Regions from separate parts of the Priestia sp. MDV22-iso46 genome, predicted to be linked through region 3. Evidence: riboswitches for the same ligand, from Rfam matches in the RefSeq annotation. Region 3 holds a riboswitch; each other region holds the start of a gene.
The links. Region 3 has a riboswitch for glycine ahead of glyA (serine hydroxymethyltransferase). Riboswitches for the same ligand answer to the same signal wherever they lie in the genome.
Positions count from the first base shown of each region.

Region 1: it holds a riboswitch for glycine, as region 3 does, so the genes downstream of both, gcvT (glycine cleavage system aminomethyltransferase GcvT) here and glyA (serine hydroxymethyltransferase) in region 3, are expected to answer to the same signal.
Region 2: it holds a riboswitch for glycine, as region 3 does, so the genes downstream of both, AC4NPH_RS24395 (amino acid permease) here and glyA (serine hydroxymethyltransferase) in region 3, are expected to answer to the same signal.

Region 1 covers NZ_JBZVWT010000002.1:247,386-250,669, forward strand. The annotation lists gene AC4NPH_RS13210 (DEAD/DEAH box helicase) at 1-1,218, opposite strand, end outside; glycine riboswitch at 1,399-1,491, shown strand; gene gcvT (glycine cleavage system aminomethyltransferase GcvT) at 1,704-2,804, shown strand; gene gcvPA (aminomethyl-transferring glycine dehydrogenase subunit GcvPA) at 2,825-3,284, shown strand, end outside.
Region 2 covers NZ_JBZVWT010000007.1:25,512-28,795, forward strand. The annotation lists gene AC4NPH_RS24395 (amino acid permease) at 1-1,185, opposite strand, end outside; glycine riboswitch at 1,345-1,425, opposite strand; partial or broken gene AC4NPH_RS24400 (FAD-binding oxidoreductase) at 1,625-2,975, opposite strand.
Region 3 covers NZ_JBZVWT010000010.1:97,021-100,304, forward strand. The annotation lists gene sdaAA (L-serine ammonia-lyase, iron-sulfur-dependent, subunit alpha) at 1-220, opposite strand, end outside; gene AC4NPH_RS26990 (serine dehydratase beta chain) at 220-735, opposite strand; gene glyA (serine hydroxymethyltransferase) at 748-1,998, opposite strand; glycine riboswitch at 2,094-2,212, opposite strand; glycine riboswitch at 2,215-2,321, opposite strand; gene AC4NPH_RS27000 (amino acid permease) at 2,755-3,284, shown strand, end outside.

The DNA of each region.
Region 1 (3,284 bases), on a different contig from region 3:
AAATCCGCCTCTAAAAGGTACAGAGGTAATTCCATGCTGTTTTAAATACCACTGTAAATACAGTTGAGTTGCTCTGTACTCAGTAAAAATAATGACTTTATCATCAATTTTCTGAACGAGCTCTAGCACTTTTTCTGCTTTTGCATTTTGCGGCACTTGCTGAAGTAGTTCCATTAACGGAGTGATCATATGTTCCGTTAATGCGCTGTTTTGATCTTCCTGACGTTCGAGCATGTTTTTTAATGTCATATACACCGCTTCACGGCTGCTGCAGGCCTCTCGCTGCAGGGTTAAAATTGAAAAAGCGCTTGAAGGGTGCAGTCCGTTTCCTTTAAAAGACGTAATCGCATCGTACAGCTCGCGTTCTTTTGGCGAGAATTCAACAGGAATGGTTTGAACAATTCGCTTCGTCCATTCGATACCCGTATCGTGGCGGCGATTTCGAATCATAACTTTGTTAACAAGCTCTTTTAAGTGTTCATCGTTTTGCAAAGAGCGTTTTTTAGCGGAAAATAATTCTTCGAAATAGTCTTTATTGCCGAGATGGCCAGGCTTTAAAAGAGAGACTAAGTTAAAAATTTCTTCAATTCGATTTTGAATCGGTGTTGCGGTTAGCAACAGACAAAATTTCTTTTTTAGACTTTGCACAAATTCATAGTTTTTTGTTTTGTTGTTTTTAAGTTTATGAGCTTCATCAATGATGATGAGGTCGTAGTCTTGTTCAAGCACAATTTCTCGATGAGGAGAACGTTTTGCTGTATCAATTGAAGACACAACGATGTCACACTGATCCCACACATATGATTTTCTTTGAGGGACTGCGGGAATATAAAATTTTTGATTCAATTCCATAGCCCACTGTGAAACAAGCGAAGCTGGAACTAAAATGAGAACTTTTTTAACAAGTCCGCGAATCATATATTCCTTCAAAATTAACCCTGCTTCAATCGTTTTCCCCAGTCCTACTTCATCTGCTAAAATGGCTTTCCCATTCATTGTTTCAACTACTTGTTTGGCTACTTCGAGCTGATGAGGAAGCGGCGTTAAATCAGCTAGATGTTTTGGGCTTTGTAGTCCTTCAAATTCTGAGATAAGCGTTTGGTCTTCTATTTCATAGGCAAGTTTATACAAATCCCATGCAGACCAAGGGCCGTCTTGCTCCAATTTAGTTGAGAAGGCTGCTTCCCATGTTTCATCGATGTTTAATTTCACTTTCATGATAAAAATGCTCCTTTGTAAAAAATTTTTATTGAACAAATGATAAGAATCAGGTAGGATAAAAATATATTTAGAAAATTTGAAAAAGAAAATAGATTAGCACTTTACAAATGATTGTGTGAATAAAGATAGATACATCTTTCAGTAGTATGCCCAACTTTACCAACTTTATAGAAGCGAATGACGACACGGGGAGAGACTACTTGAATGTAGCGCCGAAGGAGCAAGCAATAAAATTGTGAATCTCTCAGGCAAAAAGACTCTTGTTTGACGCAGCTCTGGAGAGTGTCTATGCGTTTATAGACCACCCACGAGGCAAACCTATTCGTTTATAGGTAAACTTTCAGGTGAAAAGGACAGAGACTTCCTACTAAATACAGTAGGGGGTTTTCTGTCCTTTTTTGTTTGGATACGTAGTGATCCCCACACTATTTGAAAACTCCCCGTTATGAAAAGTTTCACGTGAAAAAGAGGAGGACATAAATATGACAACAGAATTACACAAAACGCCGCTTTATGATACCTATCAAAAATATGGTGCCAAAACAATTGATTTTGGAGGATGGGCTCTTCCCGTTCAATTTTCTTCTATTAAAGAAGAGCATGAAGCTGTACGTACAAAGGCAGGCCTTTTTGATGTCTCTCATATGGGAGAAATTCTTGTAACAGGAGCTGATAGCTTAGCTTTTCTTCAGCACACGATGACAAATGACGTTTCTACCCTCGTAGATGGAAAAGCACAGTATACGGCTATGTGTTATGAAGACGGAGGCACGGTAGATGATTTGCTGATTTATAAAAAAGCAGATCAAGAGTATTTGCTAGTCGTAAACGCTGCTAATATTCAAAAAGACTATGAGTGGCTGGTGTCTCACAAACAAGGAGATGTAACGCTCGTTAATCAGTCTGATGAAACTGCGCAGCTAGCTTTACAAGGTCCTGTAGCAGAAAAAGTTTTACAAACGTTAACGAACGAAAATTTATCTTTATTAAAGCCATTTACATTTGCTGATGATGTAGAAGTAGCGAATGTAAAAGCTCTCGTTTCACGTACTGGGTACACCGGGGAAGACGGCTTTGAAATTTATTGTTCTTCAGCTGACGCCTCTCACTTGTGGACGGCTATTTTAGAAGCAGGCAGTGATGAAGGTGTGCTGCCTTGCGGATTAGGAGCTCGCGATACGCTTCGTTTTGAAGCTACTTTGGCTTTATATGGCCAAGAGCTTTCAAAAGATATTACGCCCATTGAAGCTCGAATTGGATTTGCAGTAAAAACGAACAAAGACAGCTTTATTGGAAAAGAAGTGTTAAAAGAACAGCGTGAAAGCGGGGCATCTCGTAAACTGGTAGGAATTGAAATGATTGATAAAGGTATACCAAGACACGGTTACGAAGTATTTGCAGATGAAGAACAAATTGGATTTGTGACAACAGGTACACAGTCACCGACATTAAAGAAAAACATCGGTTTAGCGCTATTGTCAGCAGAGTATTCAGAGCTTGGTCGGGAAGTAGAAGTGCAGGTTCGAAAAAAACGCTTAAAAGCAAAAGTGGTTTCAACACCTTTTTATAAACGTTCAAAGTAAGCTTTGGGGAGGAATTTAACATGTTACATCGCTATTTACCAATGACAGAACAAGATCAGCAGCAAATGTTAGCAGCAATTGGTGTTTCATCTGTTGATGATTTATTTTCAGATATTCCGCAGCGCGTTCGTTTTCAAGGAGAATACAATATTAAAAAAGCGGCTTCAGAGCCTCAGCTGTTAAAAGAATTAAATAGTATGGCTGCTAAAAATGCTCATTTAAAAGACTATGCTTCTTTTTTAGGAGCAGGAGTTTACGATCATTACATGCCGGTTATTGTTGATCATGTTATTTCTCGTTCGGAATTTTATACGGCCTATACTCCGTATCAACCAGAAATTTCTCAAGGAGAACTTCAGGCCATCTTTGAATTTCAAACAATGATTTGTGAGTTAACGGGGATGGACGTGGCTAATTCTTCTATGTATGACGGAGGAACTGCTTTAGCAGAAGCCGCTATGCTCAGTGCGGGTCAAACAA
Region 2 (3,284 bases), on a different contig from region 3:
TGCTTTGAATGCTGATGCTGCATGCAGCTGCGGACGCGTCTTTTTATACCTTAGATGGCAAATAAGAATGATACTCCACACCCAAATAAAACAAATAGCGCTAATGGTCGTGACGATGCCGAAAGCTTGGTCTGGTATAAGTTTGCTTAAAAGAGCTCCCGCTGAGATGACCAGCGTAGATACAAACAATCCGTTGCTTGGTACGTGGTTTTTGTTCAGTTTTGCAAACTTAGATGGCCCTTGGTCATTTTTACTTAAATTATATAAGATACGGCTTGTTGAAAACATTCCGCTATTACAAGCAGAAGCGGCTGAAGTTAATACAACAAAATTAATAATTCCAGCAGCAAGCGGAATTCCGACTAAACTAAAGGTTTTAACAAATGGGCTTTCTGCTGCATTTAATTCCATCCACGGGTTAATAAATAAAAGGACGATAAGTGCCCCAACATAGAAAAATAAGATTCGCAGCGGAATTTTATTAATGGCCGATGGAATATTTTTTTGGGGATTTGATGTTTCTGCTGCCGATACCCCTACCAATTCAACCCCGACGTATGCGAATATAACCATTTGGAATGAAAGTAAGAAACCTGAAACCCCATTTGGAAACAGTCCTCCGTGATTCCAAATGTTTTGAACAGTAACGGATCCCGCGTCTGTTTTAAATCCCATTACCAGCAAAATAACGCCAATAATAATTAATGCAAGAATCGTAATAACCTTTATTAAAGCAAACCAAAACTCTAATTCTCCAAATAATTTTACGGTTAATAAGTTAAGACCTAATAAAATGATTACACAAATAAGTGCGGGAATCCACTGAGGAATATTGAACCAATATTTCACATATACGCCAACTGCAATCACATCAGCCATAGCTGTCATAATCCAGCAAAACCAGTAGGTCCATCCCGTTACAAATGACGCCCACGGTCCAAGATACTCTTCAGCAATATCTGTTAACGATTGATAACCTGCTTTAGACAGCAGTAGTTCTCCTAGCGCTCTCATCACAAAGAAAAGCGCAATACCAACAATTAAATAAGCAAAGATGATAGAGGGACCTGCAAGCTGTATTGCTTTACCAGAACCTAAAAACAAGCCCGTACCAATGGTTCCCCCAATCGCGATTAGCTGAACATGACGATTGGATAAATCCCTCTTTAATTCTCGTTGTTCCAACTCTAACTCCTCCTAACAATAAAACCTTTGATGCGATCGTGCGGACTACAAATAAAGTCCAATAAAAAAAAGAGATTGGATGCGCTCCAATCTCATGGTCATAAGAATAACAAATATTAAGGTACATGCTACCAATTAGTAACATGCCAAATAAATATCCGGTACTCTTCTGTCCTTTTGCCTGAGATTGTGAACCCTTCGGCGTCGCGAAACTATCGCGATCTCTCCAGAAGCTGCTCCTGCTATAGTGTGATCCATAGCAATCATAGCTTTCTACGTATTAATTTTTTCAATCAATAGAATGACTGTCGAATAGTTGTTTATTCTAATACCAGTTAGATGCTTTGTCAACAGGAAAGATTACTTTCATTTATTTACCTTCTTCGACAGAAGGTAATTGAACAGTTTCAATCGTCAACTTAGTATCCTTTTCCTCGCGCTACCTGAGTCCTTGCGGGAACCTGAACACATTAAACGGATCATACTTTTTGTTCACTCTTTCTAATCTCTCTGCGTTGTCTCCAAAATACTCACGTTCGTAGTTTCTCAGGTTGCTGATAGGAAAATTCACATAGGAACCTACCGTAATACTTTTAATATATTCAAATCGCTTGCGAAGCCAATCTCTGTTTGCTCTTGCAAATACATCTTCTGTCCAGACAGACTGAAACCCCATAATATATCTGGCGTTTCTGTAGAAAAAAGCCGTTTCTCTTTTACCAACACGGCGAATTTCTCCTCCTAGTGCATAAAAAGAAATCGCATCATACACGGAACCTTCTGCCGGACGCTGTATGAGATCTGCAAGATTTTCAAGCTCACCACGTGAATAGCTTCTGTGCACAAATCTTCCCGTTGACTTAAATTTTTCAGACGGAGGATAGGTTGCTTCTATTTTTTTTACCGCTTCAAGAAAAGATAATGATTCCAGCTCTACTTGAAACCCTTCTACTTCTGCAAAAGGCTGCAAAATCTCCCGAGCTCTTTCTGGGGAGCCGTAAAAGAATCCGTTTGCAAATATGCCTAACCCTTCTCCTCCTGCATTATAAAATGCTTGCAACTAGCGTCATACGTTTGTCCAGTTTGGGCAGCCAGTTTTGCCATATATTCATCACTTGTGCCTGCTTCTCCTTTGTAGTACCTACATAAAAGAATCGAACGAGCGTCACAGAGCTGTTCGTGGGCTTTGGAAGCTGAAACGTCATGCTTACCACAACGCCAAAGTTACCGCCACCGGCACCGCGGCATGCCCAAAAAAGATCCGCGTTACACGATTTGTTTGCCTTAATGAGCCTTCCTTCATAATTGACTAATTCTAGCTCTATCAAGCTGTCGCACCCTAACCCGTAAAGTCTGCTCGAAAGTCCCCAGCCTCCACCAAGTGTAAAGCCAGATACCCCAACAGTCGGACACGTTCCTCCTGGAAACACATATCCGTTCGAACCGATGAAATCATACACTTCCGTATTTTCCTCTCCTGCTTTCATCTTTAAAATGTTCCGTTTCCTATCCAATTTCAACCCATTTAATCGACTAATATCAATGACTAATACACAGTCACCCGTAGAATACCCTTCATAATGATGACCGCCAGATCGAATGCGAATATCAACACGATGCTTGCGCGCCCAGCGGATCGCATTCACAACATCCTGCTTTTTTTCACAGTATACAATCACAAGCGGAAATTTATTAACAGCACGATTCCATCCCTGACGAGCTTCCTCATAAATTGGGGCTTTTGGCGTTACCACTTCGCCCGTAAGCCCTTTTAAAAACATTGAGTCCATTTTGACCTCTGCCACCTCTGTACATACTTTTTATTAGATTTATTACTATAGTATTATCAATGTGGTTAAAGGTTTGGGTTTTGGGATAGAATTTGCGTTTATTATTTGTATAAAATACGTCATTATAGTTTGTTTTAAAAGCATTAACTCTCTTATGTAATTTCTCTTTAGCGATGTAAAACTTTCTAAATCTAGACTTTATGGGAATTTCGATTCACTATACTAAAATATTTTCTACTCTAAAAGAACAGATGTTTAATTTTAACAATTTCCCCATTAATAAAAGTACAGCTCAAAGAAAAAAGAGCA
Region 3 (3,284 bases):
CAGCATCGCCACCAGAAATACCACTTGGTGCAGTTGATCCATCTTTTATTCCTCTATCAACGGCTTCCTTCATTTTAATCAATCGCTCTTCCATCATGCCGATAATGGTTTCTTCTCCTTTTCCTGAATTTTTTGCTTCCATCATCAACATTATTTCACCAATTGTTTTTCCTTCACTCTCACAAACCTGAACAAGCTCTGTCATGGACTGAATTTTCATCATAATAGACTCACCAATGATTTCTTTCTTGACTGATAACGACTCACAAGAGCTGTAAAGTCAACATCAGCGCTTAGACGAATATCTACCATTGCTTCGTTAATCATAAAGATTTTAGATAAACCGCCGCCAAGTGATGCTCCACCTACTTTTGCCACACAATTTCCTCGTTTTACTGTAACAATTGTTGTGTTCGGATGTTCAAAATATGGACAACTGTCTTCAAGCTGAAATTCATAGGACAGTCCGTATTGTAAGGTCATCTCGATTGAATGTTTAATCCGTGAATCATCTGTATCCATTCCAAGCAATCCCCCAAGAAGGGCTTTATCTGTTCCATGACCTTGGTGTGTTTCGGAAAAAGAATCATAGAGAATAATCGTTGCTTCTTTCGGGCGTCCACCTATCAATTCATGAATGAACTTCCCAATCAATACAACACCAGCCGTATGAGAACTAGATGGTCCTACCATGATTGGACCAATAATGTCAAAACAACTTTGAAATTCCATCATGAGGCCCCTTTCTTATATAGTGATTGGCTGTTGAAATAATGGATACCCATCACAAATCGCTTTTGTTGTTTCTTTTGCTTGTTCAAGAATGGTTGAATCTCCTTTACTCTTAAGAACAGATGCAATTATTTTACCAATTTTAACCATCTCTTTTTGCTTCATACCTCGTGTTGTTAAGGCTGCTGTTCCCATGCGTATTCCACTTGTCACAAATGGGCTTTCAGGGTCGTAAGGAATTGTATTTTTATTAACCGTAATTCCTGATTTCTCTAGTAGTTTCTCTGCTTCTTTTCCAGTTAAGTCCCACGGACGTACATCTAAGAGGACAATATGATTATCGGTTCCGCCGGAGACCAGAGTTGCTCCTTCTTTCTTTAATGTTTCACTCAATACTTCCGCATTTTTAATAATTTGTTTTGCGTATTCTTTAAAATCTGATTGCAAGGCTTCTTTGAAAGAAACTGCTTTTGCTGCAATAACATGCATGAGGGGTCCACCTTGGATACCAGGAAATACAGCTTTATTAATTTTTTTGATCATTTCCTCATCATTAGTCAAAATAATGCCACCGCGCGGTCCACGTAATGTTTTATGTGTGGTACTCGTCACTACATCTGCATAGGGGATTGGTGATGGATGGAGGCCTGTTGCAACAAGCCCTGCAATATGAGCCATGTCTACCATGAATTTTGCCCCGACTCGATCAGCAATTTTCCTAAAGCGTGCAAAATCAATGGTTCTTGGATAAGCACTTGCTCCTGCAATAATCAATTTTGGTTTTTCTTTTTTTGCAATTATTTCTAGTTCGTCATAGTCAATCAAGTGAGTATCTTCTCTTACACCATAAGATACGATTTCAAACCATTTTCCTGAAATGCTGACAGGGCTGCCATGAGTTAAGTGACCGCCATGCGAGAGATTCATCCCCATCACTTTATCACCAGGCTGTAGCAATGCATAAAAAACAGCGAGATTGGCTTGGGCACCCGAATGTGGTTGAATATTTGCATACTTGGCACCAAACAGCTTGGTGAGGCGCTCCATAGCTGATTGTTCTGCCACGTCAACAAACTCGCAACCGCCATAGTAACGCTTTCCCGGATAACCTTCTGCATACTTATTAGTGAACACGGATCCCATTGCCTCCATTACTTCATTACTCACAAAGTTCTCTGATGCGATTAACTCTAATGTGTTTAGTTGTCGTGTTTTTTCATTTTCGATAGCAATATAAATATCGCGATCATAGTTTCTTAGACTCATCGTTATATCCTCCTTTGATTTTTTCAAAATTTTACGTTTCCTTACCTTCCCCAACAAAAAAGACAGAGGAAAGGCAAGATATTGATCTTACCCTTCCTCTGTCCCTTTTACCTGAGAGATTACCTTTTACATGAAACATTTTAAGAAAATGATTTCTTAAAATGTTTCATGTAAAAGAGTTCCCCTTTGGTGGCTTTGCAGCTCTCTCCAGAGGTGCGTCCAATTGCAGTCTTTTTACCTGAGAGTTTATACCCCAAGGATTTTTTGGGGGTTGCTCCTTCGGTGCCGAATTGATTTTCTTCGGTCTCTCCCACAATCATCATTCGCTTATATACAGTTAATTTGACAATTTGAAATAATAGAGAATAATCTATAAATTTTTAATTTATTACGGTAAAGAGAGTTTGTTTGATATAAATTTATTATGAATTAGAATTTAGATAAAAAAAAGTAAGCACTTTTATAACACATAGTAACTAAAAGTATACCTTAAGAAAAAATAAAGCTTTATTCTAACCATAAAGAAAAATATGTCATAAAACCTCACAAAAACCTTTAAAAAAACAGAAAATTATAAATATAATAAGTCCACCAGCACAAATTTAATACTTAGTTGACAAGAAGGAGTTGAATTTGCAGTTATAAAAAAGAACGTAGTTATCGTCGGAGCTGATGTAATTGGATGTGGGAAAACTTACTATCTGAGTAAAGTGGAACAACGAAACATTACCAATTTATATTAAGGAGTTATTTCATATGAATCAGAAAGAATCATTAAAGAAAACTCTTCGAATGCGTCATATGATGATGATTGCGTTTGGAGGTTCCATTGGGGCTGGCTTGTTCGTCGGCAGTGGCGCTATCATTCAAGCTACTGGACCAGCAGCAGTCTTGACGGCTCTAATGGCTGGAACATTAGTTATTCTTATTATGAGAATGCTAGGGGAAATGGTTGTAGCAAAGCCTAGTTTAGGTTCATTTTCAGATTACGCTCGAGAAGCCCTTGGGAACTGGGCCGGTTTCACAGTTGGTTGGCTATATTGGTATTTCTGGGTTATCGTTATTGCTGTAGAAGCAATTGCAGGTGCTACAATATTAAAAGATTGGATATTCTCTGATACTCCACTCTGGGTATTGAATCTAATTCTTTTGTCGGCATTAACATTGACTAATCTCCTCTCTGTTAAAGCTTATGGTGAGTTTGAATATTGGTTTTCCCTGATTAAAGTTGTTACAATCACTTTATTTCTTTTTATCGGTGGAGCGTACATTTTAGGTCTATTACC